Regions from separate parts of the Dermacoccus sp. Tok2021 genome, predicted to be linked through region 1. Evidence: riboswitches for the same ligand, from Rfam matches in the RefSeq annotation. Region 1 holds a riboswitch; the other holds the start of a gene.
The links. A riboswitch is a leader RNA that binds a small molecule or an ion and turns the genes downstream of it on or off. The one in region 1 is predicted to bind S-adenosylmethionine.

Region 1 (5,236 bases):
CGCACGTTCGCAGCGACGTCCTCCCACGGCAACAACCGCGCGTCCTGGAACACGACGGACACACGCTCGCTCGTGCCCACCGCCCCAGAGACCTCGCCGCGATCGAGACCGGCCAGGAGGCGCAGCAGGGTCGACTTGCCCGCGCCCGACCGTCCCAGGACCGCAACGAACTGCCCGGCGGGGATGTCGAGGTCGAGGTCATCAAGGACGACGTTGTCCCCGAATCGCCTCGAGACGGACTCGAGATGGACGGCAAGGCCCTTTCGGCCGTCCAGTCCCGGGGACGTCCACCGATCGGTGGGCCCACCAGGGTGCTTCGACTGGTTGTCGCTCATTGTGACGTTCCTTCCGTTCGCCACCGCAGGGCGCGGCGTTCCGCCACCCGGACGGCGGCGTCCGTGATGAGCCCGAGGGCGGCGTAGGTGAGCAGGCCCACGACGATGGTGTCGGTCTGCATGAAGTCGCGGGCGTTGTTGATCATGAAGCCGAGTCCGGCCGTCGCGCTCATCTGCTCTGCAACGATGAGGGCCAACCAAGCGAAGGCGAGAGCTTGCCGGACGCCCACCAGGGTTCCGGGCAGGGCACCGGGAATAATGACGTGCCTAAAGCGCTGCCACGCCGTGAGGTCCAGCGCGTCGGCGAGCTCGTACAGATCGGAGTCGATGGATCGAAGCGCACCTACCGCGTTGAGGTACAACGGCACGCACACCCCGAGCGCCACCAGGAGGATCTTCGGCGCTTCCCCGATCCCGAACCAGACGATGAACAACGGAACCAGCCCCAGCAGGGGCAGAGTCCTGAGCATCTGCATCGGCGGATCGATAATCGCCTCACCGGTACGCGTCAGGCCCACCGGGAGCGCTGCACCCAAGGCAATGAGCGACCCCAGTGCGAATCCGAACCCGGCACGCTGCACCGAGACGCTGAGGGCAGTTGTGAGCGTGCCGTCGGAGATCAGCGACCCCAGCGTTGAGAGGACCCGGGATGGCGGTGCGAGAACGTCCTGCGGCAACCAACCGATGACACTCACGGATTGCCACACCGCGATGATTGCCAGCGGGCTCAGAGCCCGCACCTCCCAACTCGGCGGCTCGTGATCACTGCGGATGAGATTCCGCCGCCTCCTACGGCGCGCGTTGGAGCCAGCGCTGCCTAAGCGCACTCGGGCAGGCAAGGTGTCGTCGGCCGATCCCGGCGAAGCAACAGCTGCCGCCGTCGACGCCCGAGCTGTGCTGCTCGTCACGTTCATGAGTCACTCCTCATAGGTTTTCATTATGATTTGTCAAACATTTGCTTATGCAATTGCGGAAAGAATGCCGGCCAGGTCAGTGGCCACGACCTGGCCGGTGCAAACCCTCGAATTCGAGAAAGATCCTCAGCTCACGGCTCGGTCGTGCGAATGCTCTTCCGCCGGGACCGCCTCCACCCGTGGGCGCACCCCCTCACCGAACCAGTAGGCCTCCTCCAGGCACGGGTATCCGGACAACACGAAATCGTCAAAGCCGACGTCGCGGTACTGCCGAATCAGGTCTGCGACCTCAGCATGTGAACCGACCAGCGACGTTCCGGCTCCACCGCGCACCAGCCCCACGCCAGCCCAGAGCCCGGGGTAGATCTCCAAATCGGCAGTGGTCCCTCCGTTCAGCGCGAGCATGCGCCGCTGCCCTTCGGATTCCGACCGACGCAGCGCGTCCTGCTGACGTTCGATGAGTTCCGCGGGGATGCGCTTGAGTAGCCCTTCCGCGACCGCCCAGGCCTCGGCGGATGTGTCTCGGGAGATCGTGTGCAACCGAATACCGAATCGCACAGTGCGGCCCTGCCGGGCGGCCAGTTCGCGGACTCGGTCGATCTTCTCCTTGGCCTGTGCCGGCGGCTCCCCCCAGGTGAGGTACACGTCGGCGTGGCGGGCCGCGATCTCGAGTGCGGCTGGCGAAGATCCGCCGAAGAAGACCTCGGGACGCGGGGTCGGCGTCCGCGAGAGTCGCGCTTGTTCCACCACCAGGTGTTCGCCGCGATAGTCGAACGAATCCTCGCAATCCCACAACCGACTCACGACGTCGAGGAACTCTCCGGTCCGCGCATATCGGGCGTCCTTGCCGAGGAAGTCGCCGAACGCCCGCTGCTCGGACGATTCTCCCCCGGTGACGATGTTGACGTGGAGTCGACCGTCAGTGATGGTCTGGAAGGTGGTGGCCATTTGCGCTGCCAGAGTCGGCGAGACGGACCCTGGGCGGAAGGCGACGAGAAACTTCAGCCGCTCAGTGTGCTGGGAAAGCGCAGCGGCCATGAGCCAGGAGTCCTGGCACCACAGACCCGTTGGCGTCAGGACGGATTCGAAACCGTTGGCCTCCGCCGCCTGTGCCACCTGACGCAGGTAGCCCGCGGACGGTTCACGGGTTCGATCAGTGCCCTCGACCGCGGCCCCATGACCTCCAGAGACAATTCCACGCGAGTCGCCGGAGGTCGGTAGGAACCAGTGGAAGGTCGGCTGGTTCGTGGACGTGCTCATCATCGGACTCCGTTCGTCGTTCGTGACACTGAGGGCGAGACGCTGTGATGCGCTCCGTTGTGGTGGGCAAGCGGACCGCGATCTGCGACGTGCTCGGCGCTATCCACCTCGGCGACGATGAGGCAGCTGTCTCCCGCCTCATGGGCATCACGGACCGTGGCTGTCAATCGAGCTGCGACGTCCGTGAGTCGCGGCAGACCGGTCCTGTCCCACGACCAGAGACCGTCGTCCTGAAACCGGGCCTCACGCGGGCCGGCGAATCGGGTCATGAGCTGCCCTTGGTTCTCGTCGAGAAGGTGGAGGGCGACACGTCCGGTTCGCACGATTGAAGCCAGCGAGTGAGACGTGCGACTGATGTTGAAGGACACGAGGGGTGGGTCGACCGAAACCGAGTGGACAGACAAAGCGGTCAAGCCGACCGGCCCTGCCTCCCCGGCAGTCGTGATGACCCAGACGCTCGAGACCGCGCGGCGAAACACGGGACGAAGATCGGGCTTCACCACCGAGACAACGATCTCGGTGTGAGGTGGTGCTGTGGGCAACATGAAACTCATCTCTTGATCAGTGAGCGGGGAAGGGCGTCTAGCGCGCGTACGACGTACCGGGTCACATCGACAATCGGTGATCCGACCGGACGGCATCTCGGGCATGGGCGGGCTACGACCCGAGAGTCGAAAGTCGCGAGGGTCGCGCCCACGGAGGCGTTGAGATCGTCGTGCGTTCTTCAGCGACATGCACTGACGCGACGGCGCATCAAATCAACCGTCCGACGTCGGCAGGCACGAAAAGACGAAACGCGGTGTTCCGACATGAGAATCAACTCCATCGCTTCTGGCGTGAGCACCGTTCCGCGAGGGTCGGTTGCTGCGGCGTCGACGAGCCAGATCTCTCGGCCGCTCTGGATGGGATGAATGCAGTCAACTGGCTGGTCGCGCCACCCACAAGCAGAATCCACATACTGGGACACGACACCTGTATCGCAACTACCACCTCGGACGCCACACGGGACCGTCCGGGACACAAAAGTCCCAGCATCCCGATGATCCGGGATGCAGGGACTCCTCCATCAGGCTGGCGCCGCCGACCTGGCGACCTCAGCGACCGTGCTGCGTCAGCTCCCAGGCGTCCTCACTACCGTCACCGCCGTCGTGCCCGTCGTAGTACTGCTCGCCCGGTTCGTCGAGATCGCCCTGCGCCTGGGCGACGAGGTCGACCGGACCGCCGTCGGCGCCGCTGGCCACGGCATCGTCCGGAACGTCCTCGCCCTTGAGCAGCGCGAGCGTCATGGGGAGGTCGTCGGGCTTGACGAGGACGTCGCGCGCCTTCGACCCCTCGGACGGGCCGACGATTGCTCGCGACTCGAGCAGGTCCATGAGGCGACCGGCCTTGGCGAAGCCGACGCGCAGCTTGCGCTGCAGCATCGAGGTCGAACCGAACTGCGTCGTGATGACGAGCTCGGCCGCCTGCAGCAACACGTCGAGGTCGTCACCGATGTCCTCGTCGATCTCCTTCTTGGGCGCCGTCTGCTGAACGTCCTCGCGGTAGTTGGGCGCGAGCTGAGCCTTGACGTGCGCGACGACGCCGTGGATCTCCGACTCGTTGACCCACGCGCCCTGCACACGCATCGGCTTGCTCGCGCCCATCGGCAGGAAGAGCGCGTCACCCTGACCGAGGAGCTTCTCGGCGCCGGGCTGGTCGAGCACGACGCGGCTGTCGGCGAGCGACGACGTCGCGAACGCCAGACGCGACGGCACGTTGGCCTTGATGATGCCGGTGACGACATCGACCGACGGGCGCTGCGTCGCGAGGATGAGGTGGATACCGGCGGCACGCGCGAGCTGCGTGATGCGCTGGATCGAGGCCTCGACGTCACGCGGCGCGACGAGCATGAGGTCCGCCAACTCGTCGACGACGACGAGGAGGTACGGGTACGGCGCGAGCTTGCGCTTGCTGTCCGGCGGGAGGGTCACCTTGCCCGCACGCACGGCCTTGTTGAACTCGTCGATGTGCTTGTAGCCGAACGCGGCGAGGTCGTCGTAGCGCGCGTCCATCTCGCGCACGACCCACTCGAGAGCCTCGGCGGCCTTCTTCGGGTTCGTGATGATCGGCGTGATGAGGTGCGGGATGCCCTCGTACGCCGTCAGCTCGACGCGCTTGGGGTCGACGAGCACCATGCGCACCTCTTCGGGCGTGGCCCGCATGAGGAGTGAGGTGATCATCGAGTTGACGAAGCTCGACTTACCGGCACCGGTGGCACCGGCGACGAGCATGTGCGGCATCTTCGCGAGGTTGGCCACGACGTAGCCACCCTCGACGTCCTTACCGACACCCATGACCATCGGGTGGTGATTGTTGCGGGCCGCCTGGCTGCGCAGCACGTCACCGAGGCTGACAAGTTCCTTGTCGGCGTTCGGGATCTCGATACCGATGGCCTTCTTGCCCGGGATGGGCGACAGGATGCGCACGTCGGCGCTGGCCACGGCGTAGGCGATGTTCTTGCTCAGACCCGTGACGCGGTCGACCTTGACGCCGGGGCCGAGCTCGACCTCGTAACGCGTGACCGTCGGGCCGCGGGTGAAACCGGAGACGACGGCGTCGATGCCGAACTGGTCGAGCACCTCGGTGAGCGCGTCGACGACGCGGTCGTTCGCGGCCGAACGCTCCTTGGGCGGCGTGCCCTCCTCGAGGAGGGTCGACTCGGGCAGCGTGTACGTGATGTCGCCGGCG
Region 2 (5,236 bases), on a different contig from region 1:
CGTCGAGTTCCGGGCGGACCCGGGCGTAGTTCGAGCGCATCCGCTCGACGTCCTTGCCGCCGCGACGGTGAAGGACGTCCGCGATCTTCTCGAAGAGCGCGTACGCAGCCGGCTCGGGCAGGGCGCGCACGGCACGCCATCCGGCCTTGAAGGCGAGAACGGTGGCGGCGTCCTGCGCTCGCTTGCGGTAGGGAGCGGGCCGAGCCATCAGTTCGCGAGAGCCTTGCCGAGCGCCTGGCGACGCACCATGAGCATGCGCTGCAGCACGGTGATGAACGAGGCCACCGCGAGCAGGGCGAGCACGATCGTCAGGACGATGTACGGCAGGTCGAACAGGCCCGTGAGGCCGGTGGTGACGAGAACCGCGACGAGACGGTCGGCGCGTTCCGCGATGCCGACGTTCGCCTCCATACCGAGACCCTCGGCGCGAGCCTTGGCGTACGAGACGACGGAACCGAGCACGAGACAGGCGAGCGCGAGGCATGCCATGAGGAAGTTGTCGCCCTGGCCGGCGAAGTAGAGCACGAGGCCACCGAAGATGGCGGCGTCACCGACGCGGTCGAGCGTGGAGTCGAGGTAGGCGCCCCACACCGACGAGCGACCCGACAGGCGGGCCATGTTGCCGTCGAGCATGTCGGAGAAGACGAAGGCCGTGATGAACAGCGTGCCGACGAGGAACTCGCCGCGCGGGTAGAACCACAGCGCGCCGAACGAGACACCGAGCGTGCCGACGATCGTGACGACGTCAGGGCTGATGCCGAGGCGCAGGAGCAGCTGCGCCAGGGGGCGGAAGATCGCGGAGAAGAAGGCGCGCGCGTACTTGTTCAGCATGGTGACTCAACTGTAGCGGTTCGATACGTCGAGCCGAGGTGCGCGCCGCGCCGGACGAGTCACATCTCACCCCGCGTTCACGAGCCGCACGCCCCGCGAGGTCGAGGCCGTCAGTCGGTTGGCCAGGACGCCGCGATGCGCTGACGGCTGTCCTCGAGAAGCACCGGGAGAGCCTTCGTCTGGCCGACGATCGGCATGAAGTTCATGTCGCCACCCCAGCGGGGCACGATGTGCTGATGCAGGTGCGCAGCCACGCCGGCGCCCGCGACATCGCCCTGGTTCATGCCGAGGTTGAATCCGGCCGGGTTCGACGCCGCCTTGAGCGCGCGAATGCCCTGCTTCGTCAGCTTCGTGAACTCCTCGGTCTCCGCGTCCGTGAGGTCGATGTAGTGCGGCACGTGACGGTAGGGGCACACGAGCAGGTGGCCCGGGTTGTACGGGAAGAGGTTCATCACGACGAAGCAGTGCTCACCGCGGTGCACGATGAGGCCCTCGGCGTCGTCCTTGCCCGGCGCCGCGCAGAACGGACAGCCGTCGCCGGCGTCCCTCGAGGGGCGGTCGGCCTCGATGTAGGCCATGCGGTGAGGCGTCCACAGTCGGCCGAACCCGTCGGGCTCCCCCGCGAAGTCGTGCTCGGACTCGGCGTGCTCGGGAGTGAAGTCCTCGTTCTGCGTGACCATGCGCCCCATCCTAGGGAAACCCGCGCGCCGGGTCAGACCGGAGCGATCTCGGCGAGTTTCTCCACGAGCCGCTCGTCGCTCGCAGCGCCCGCGTGGGCCAGGCCGCCCACGCGCTCTGCCACTTTCTGTGCGACGGCTGCGGCATCGCCTTCACCCACGACGGCGACGGCGCTCGCGAGTCCGCCGAGGCCGCTTGCGGCGTCCTCGAGGTCGAGCCAGTCGTCGTCGGTGAGTTCCGCTGTCACACCCGCCCACACGACGCCCGCGGCCATGACGCCACGTTCGGCCAGCGATCCGACGCTCTCGCGCGGCAGCGAGCCGTCCTCACCGAGGTAGAGCACGACGGCGTTCGCCGCCGGCTTCGACGGGCAGGCGATGCAGCGCTCGCGCTGGTCGAGGGCCCAGATGATGTCGCTCATCGCTGCTCCTTCGTGGCCGCGAACGGTGCGTCGCGGTGCATGTGTCGCTCCTCCGGGGCACCGAGTCCGAGACGCTCGTACAACGGGCGCGCCTTCGGACGCGTGTTGAGCAGCATCCGCTCGACGCCGCGCGCGTCCGCCCAGGCGTCGACGGTGCGGAGCATGCGTTCGCCGAGTCCCGCGCCACGCTCGTCGGGCACGACGAAGACGAACGCGACGTACAACCACGGCTTGGCGCCGCGCGCGAGCGTCGGCATCCGGTGGACGAGGGCGCACTGCACGATGCCGACGACGGTGCCGTCGGAACGGGTGGCGATCCACGTGGGTACCTCGTCGAAGGCCGAGAGGAAGTCGTCCGCGTACTCGGTCACGAAACCGGCCCGATTCAGGTGCCCCTCCTCGAGGTCCGAGCGCAACCGAAGCGCTGCACAGGCGAAGGCGTCGTCACGCCTGGCCCGGGCGATGGTGATCGTCATGGCGCCAGTCAACCACGGCTTGACCCTTCGGCAAACGCCCCGCGCCGCACGGCAAACCACGATGTGAGACACGAGTCCCGCCCCTCGATACCGCCCGGGATATCCTCGGACCAGGTCACGAGCGCCAGCGTCAAACCCCGGTTTGCTGGCCGGCAACCCTCCCACCGCGGCGGGGTGCTCCGGGTGACGACCTGGCCCGGCGTCGGATACGCCCGGGCAAGCGCGGAAGCAGAGCTTCCGGCGCACCCCGCGTGCGAGGTTCGCGCACGGGTAGCGACCTTTCGAGGAGTTGTCATGAGCGCTCAGGACTGGGCTTTCGAGACCAAGCAGATCCACGCCGGCCAGGTGCCGGACGGGGACACCGGATCGCGCGCGCTGCCGATCTACCAGACGACCTCGTTCGTCTTCGACTCCGCCGAGACGGCGGCCAACCGCTTCGGCCTGTCCGACCTCGGCCCCATCTACACCCGCATCGGCAACCCGACGTCGCAGGCCGTCGAGGAGCGCATCGCGGCGCTCGAGGGTGGCGTCGGCGCCCTGCTGCTGGCCTCCGGCCAGGCCGCGACGACGTTCGCCATCCTCAACGTCGCGCAGGCAGGCGACCACGTCGTCGCGTCGCCCGCTCTCTACGGCGGTACGTACAACCTGCTCAAGTACACGCTCAAGCGTCTCGGTGTGGAGACCACCTTCGTCGAGGACATCGGTGACCTCGACGCGTGGAAGAACGCCATCCGACCGAACACCAAGCTCCTCTTCGGTGAGACGCTGAGCAACCCCGACCAGAAGGTCCTCGACGTCGCGGGTGTTGCCGCTGTCGCCCACGACGCCGGCCTGCCGCTGTTCGTCGACAACACCGTCGCGACGCCGTACCTGCTGCGCCCGATCGAGCACGGCGCGGACGTCGTCATCCACTCGGCGACGAAGTACCTCGGCGGCCACGGCACGTCGATCGCCGGCGTGCTCGTGGACGCCGGAACGTTCGACTACGCCAAGGAGCCGGAGAAGTTCCCGCAGTTCAACGAGCCGAGCGAGAGCTACCACGGCCTCGTTTTCGCCCGCGATCTCGGCGTCGGTTCGGCGCTCGGCGCGAACCTCGCATTCATTCTCAAGGCGCGCGTCGAACTGCTGCGCGACCTCGGCTCCGCCGTGTCGCCGTTCAACGCCTTCCTCATCGCGCAGGGCCTCGAGACGCTGTCGCTGCGCGTCGAGCGTCACGTGGAGAACGCGGAGAAGGTCGTCGCTTACCTGAGCGAGCACGCGCAGGTCGAAAAGGTCTTCTACGCCTCGAAGGACGACAGCCCGTACAAGGAGCTGGCCGACCGCTACCTGCCCACCGGTTCCGGTGCAGTGTTCTCCTTCGAGATCGCCGGCGGCATCGACGCGGGCAAGGCGTTCGTCGACGCCCTCGAGCTGCACTCGCACGTGGCCAACATCGGTGACGTCCGCTCGCTCGCCATCCACCCGGCGACGACGACGCACAGCCAGGGCAGTGACGACGACCGCCGCGGCGCCGGCGTCACGCCCGGCCTCGTGCGCCTGTCGGTCGGCATCGAGAACGCGAACGACATCATCGCCGACCTCGACAAGGGCTTCGCAGCCGCGAAGGCTGCCTCCGCCTGATCGCCCGCACCGCGGAGACTACGACGAAGCCGCCACCCCAAATCGGGGCGGCGGCTTCGTCGTATGTGGATCAGGCCTCGGCAGGTGCCTCGGCCGCCGTGGGCGACGTGTTGTTGCGCGAGGCGATGTACGCGGCGATCTCGGCCACGGCCTCGTCGACCGGCACGCCGTTCTTCTGCGAGCCGTCGCGGTAACGGAAGCTCACGGCTCCGTTGTCGCGGTCCTCCTCGCCGGCGATGAGGATGAACGGCGCTTTCGACTTCGAGGCGTTGCGGATCTTCTTCGGGAAGCGGTCGTCGCTCGTGTCGATCTCGACGCGTACGCCGGCCCGACGCAGCTTCTCGCCCACCTCGCCGAGGTAGTCGTAGTACTCCTCCGCGACCGGAACCCCGAGCACCTGAACCGGTGCGAGCCACGCCGGGAACTGCCCCGCGTAATGCTCGACGAGCACACCAAGGAAGCGCTCGATCGAACCGAACTTCGCCGAGTGGATCATGACCGGCTGCTGACGCGTGCCGTCCTGAGCCTGGAACTCGAGGCCGAAGCGCTCGGGCATGTTGAAGTCGTACTGGATCGTCGACATCTGCCACGTACGGCCGATGGCGTCACGTGCCTGCACGGAGATCTTCGGGCCGTAGAAGGCTGCGCCGCCCGGGTCGGGCACGAGCTCGAGGCCCGAGGCGTTCGCGACGTCGGCGAGCACCTGCGTCGCGACCTCCCACTGCTCGTCGGTGCCGATGAACTTGTCCTTCTTGTCGCCGGCCTCGTCACGCGTCGACAGCTCGAGGTAGAAGTCGTTCAGCCCGAAGTCACGCAGCAGCCCGAGGATGAAGTCGAGCAGGTGCTTGATCTCGCCCGGCGCCTGCTCCGGCGTCACGTAGGAGTGGGAGTCGTCCTGGGTGATCATGCGCACGCGCGTGAGGCCCGAGAGAACGCCGGACTTCTCGTCGCGGTAGACCGTGCCGAACTCGAAGAAGCGCAGCGGCAGCTCACGGTAGGAGCGTCCGCGCGAACGGAAGATCTCGTTGTGCATCGGGCAGTTCATCGCCTTGAGGCGGTACTTCTGCCCGTCGAGGTCCAGCGGCGGGAACATGCCGTCGGCGTAGTAGGGCAGGTGACCCGAGGTGTAGAAGAGGTCTTCCTTCGACACGTGCGGCGTGCCGACGTAGCTGAAGCCCTCTTCGATGTGGCGACGGCGGACGTAGTCCTC

Region 2: it holds a riboswitch for S-adenosylmethionine, as region 1 does, so the genes downstream of both, K9D12_RS00810 (bifunctional o-acetylhomoserine/o-acetylserine sulfhydrylase) here and K9D12_RS15390 (flavin reductase family protein) in region 1, are expected to answer to the same signal.

The regions. Positions count from the first base shown of each region.
Region 1 is NZ_JAGTHU010000032.1:3,394-8,629, reverse strand. Features, by position in the region: gene K9D12_RS13840 (ATP-binding cassette domain-containing protein) at 1-335, opposite strand, end outside; gene K9D12_RS13835 (ABC transporter permease) at 332-1,249, opposite strand; gene K9D12_RS13830 (LLM class flavin-dependent oxidoreductase) at 1,376-2,509, opposite strand; gene K9D12_RS15390 (flavin reductase family protein) at 2,509-3,054, opposite strand; SAM riboswitch class I at 3,329-3,418, opposite strand; gene K9D12_RS13820 (DNA translocase FtsK) at 3,604-5,236, opposite strand, start outside.
Region 2 is NZ_JAGTHU010000001.1:177,467-182,702, reverse strand. Features, by position in the region: gene K9D12_RS00835 (phosphatidylinositol mannoside acyltransferase) at 1-208, opposite strand, end outside; gene pgsA (phosphatidylinositol phosphate synthase) at 208-831, opposite strand; gene K9D12_RS00825 (HIT domain-containing protein) at 942-1,511, opposite strand; gene K9D12_RS00820 (hypothetical protein) at 1,544-1,930, opposite strand; gene K9D12_RS00815 (GNAT family N-acetyltransferase) at 1,927-2,406, opposite strand; SAM riboswitch class IV at 2,520-2,635, shown strand; gene K9D12_RS00810 (bifunctional o-acetylhomoserine/o-acetylserine sulfhydrylase) at 2,701-4,026, shown strand; gene thrS (threonine--tRNA ligase) at 4,097-5,236, opposite strand, start outside.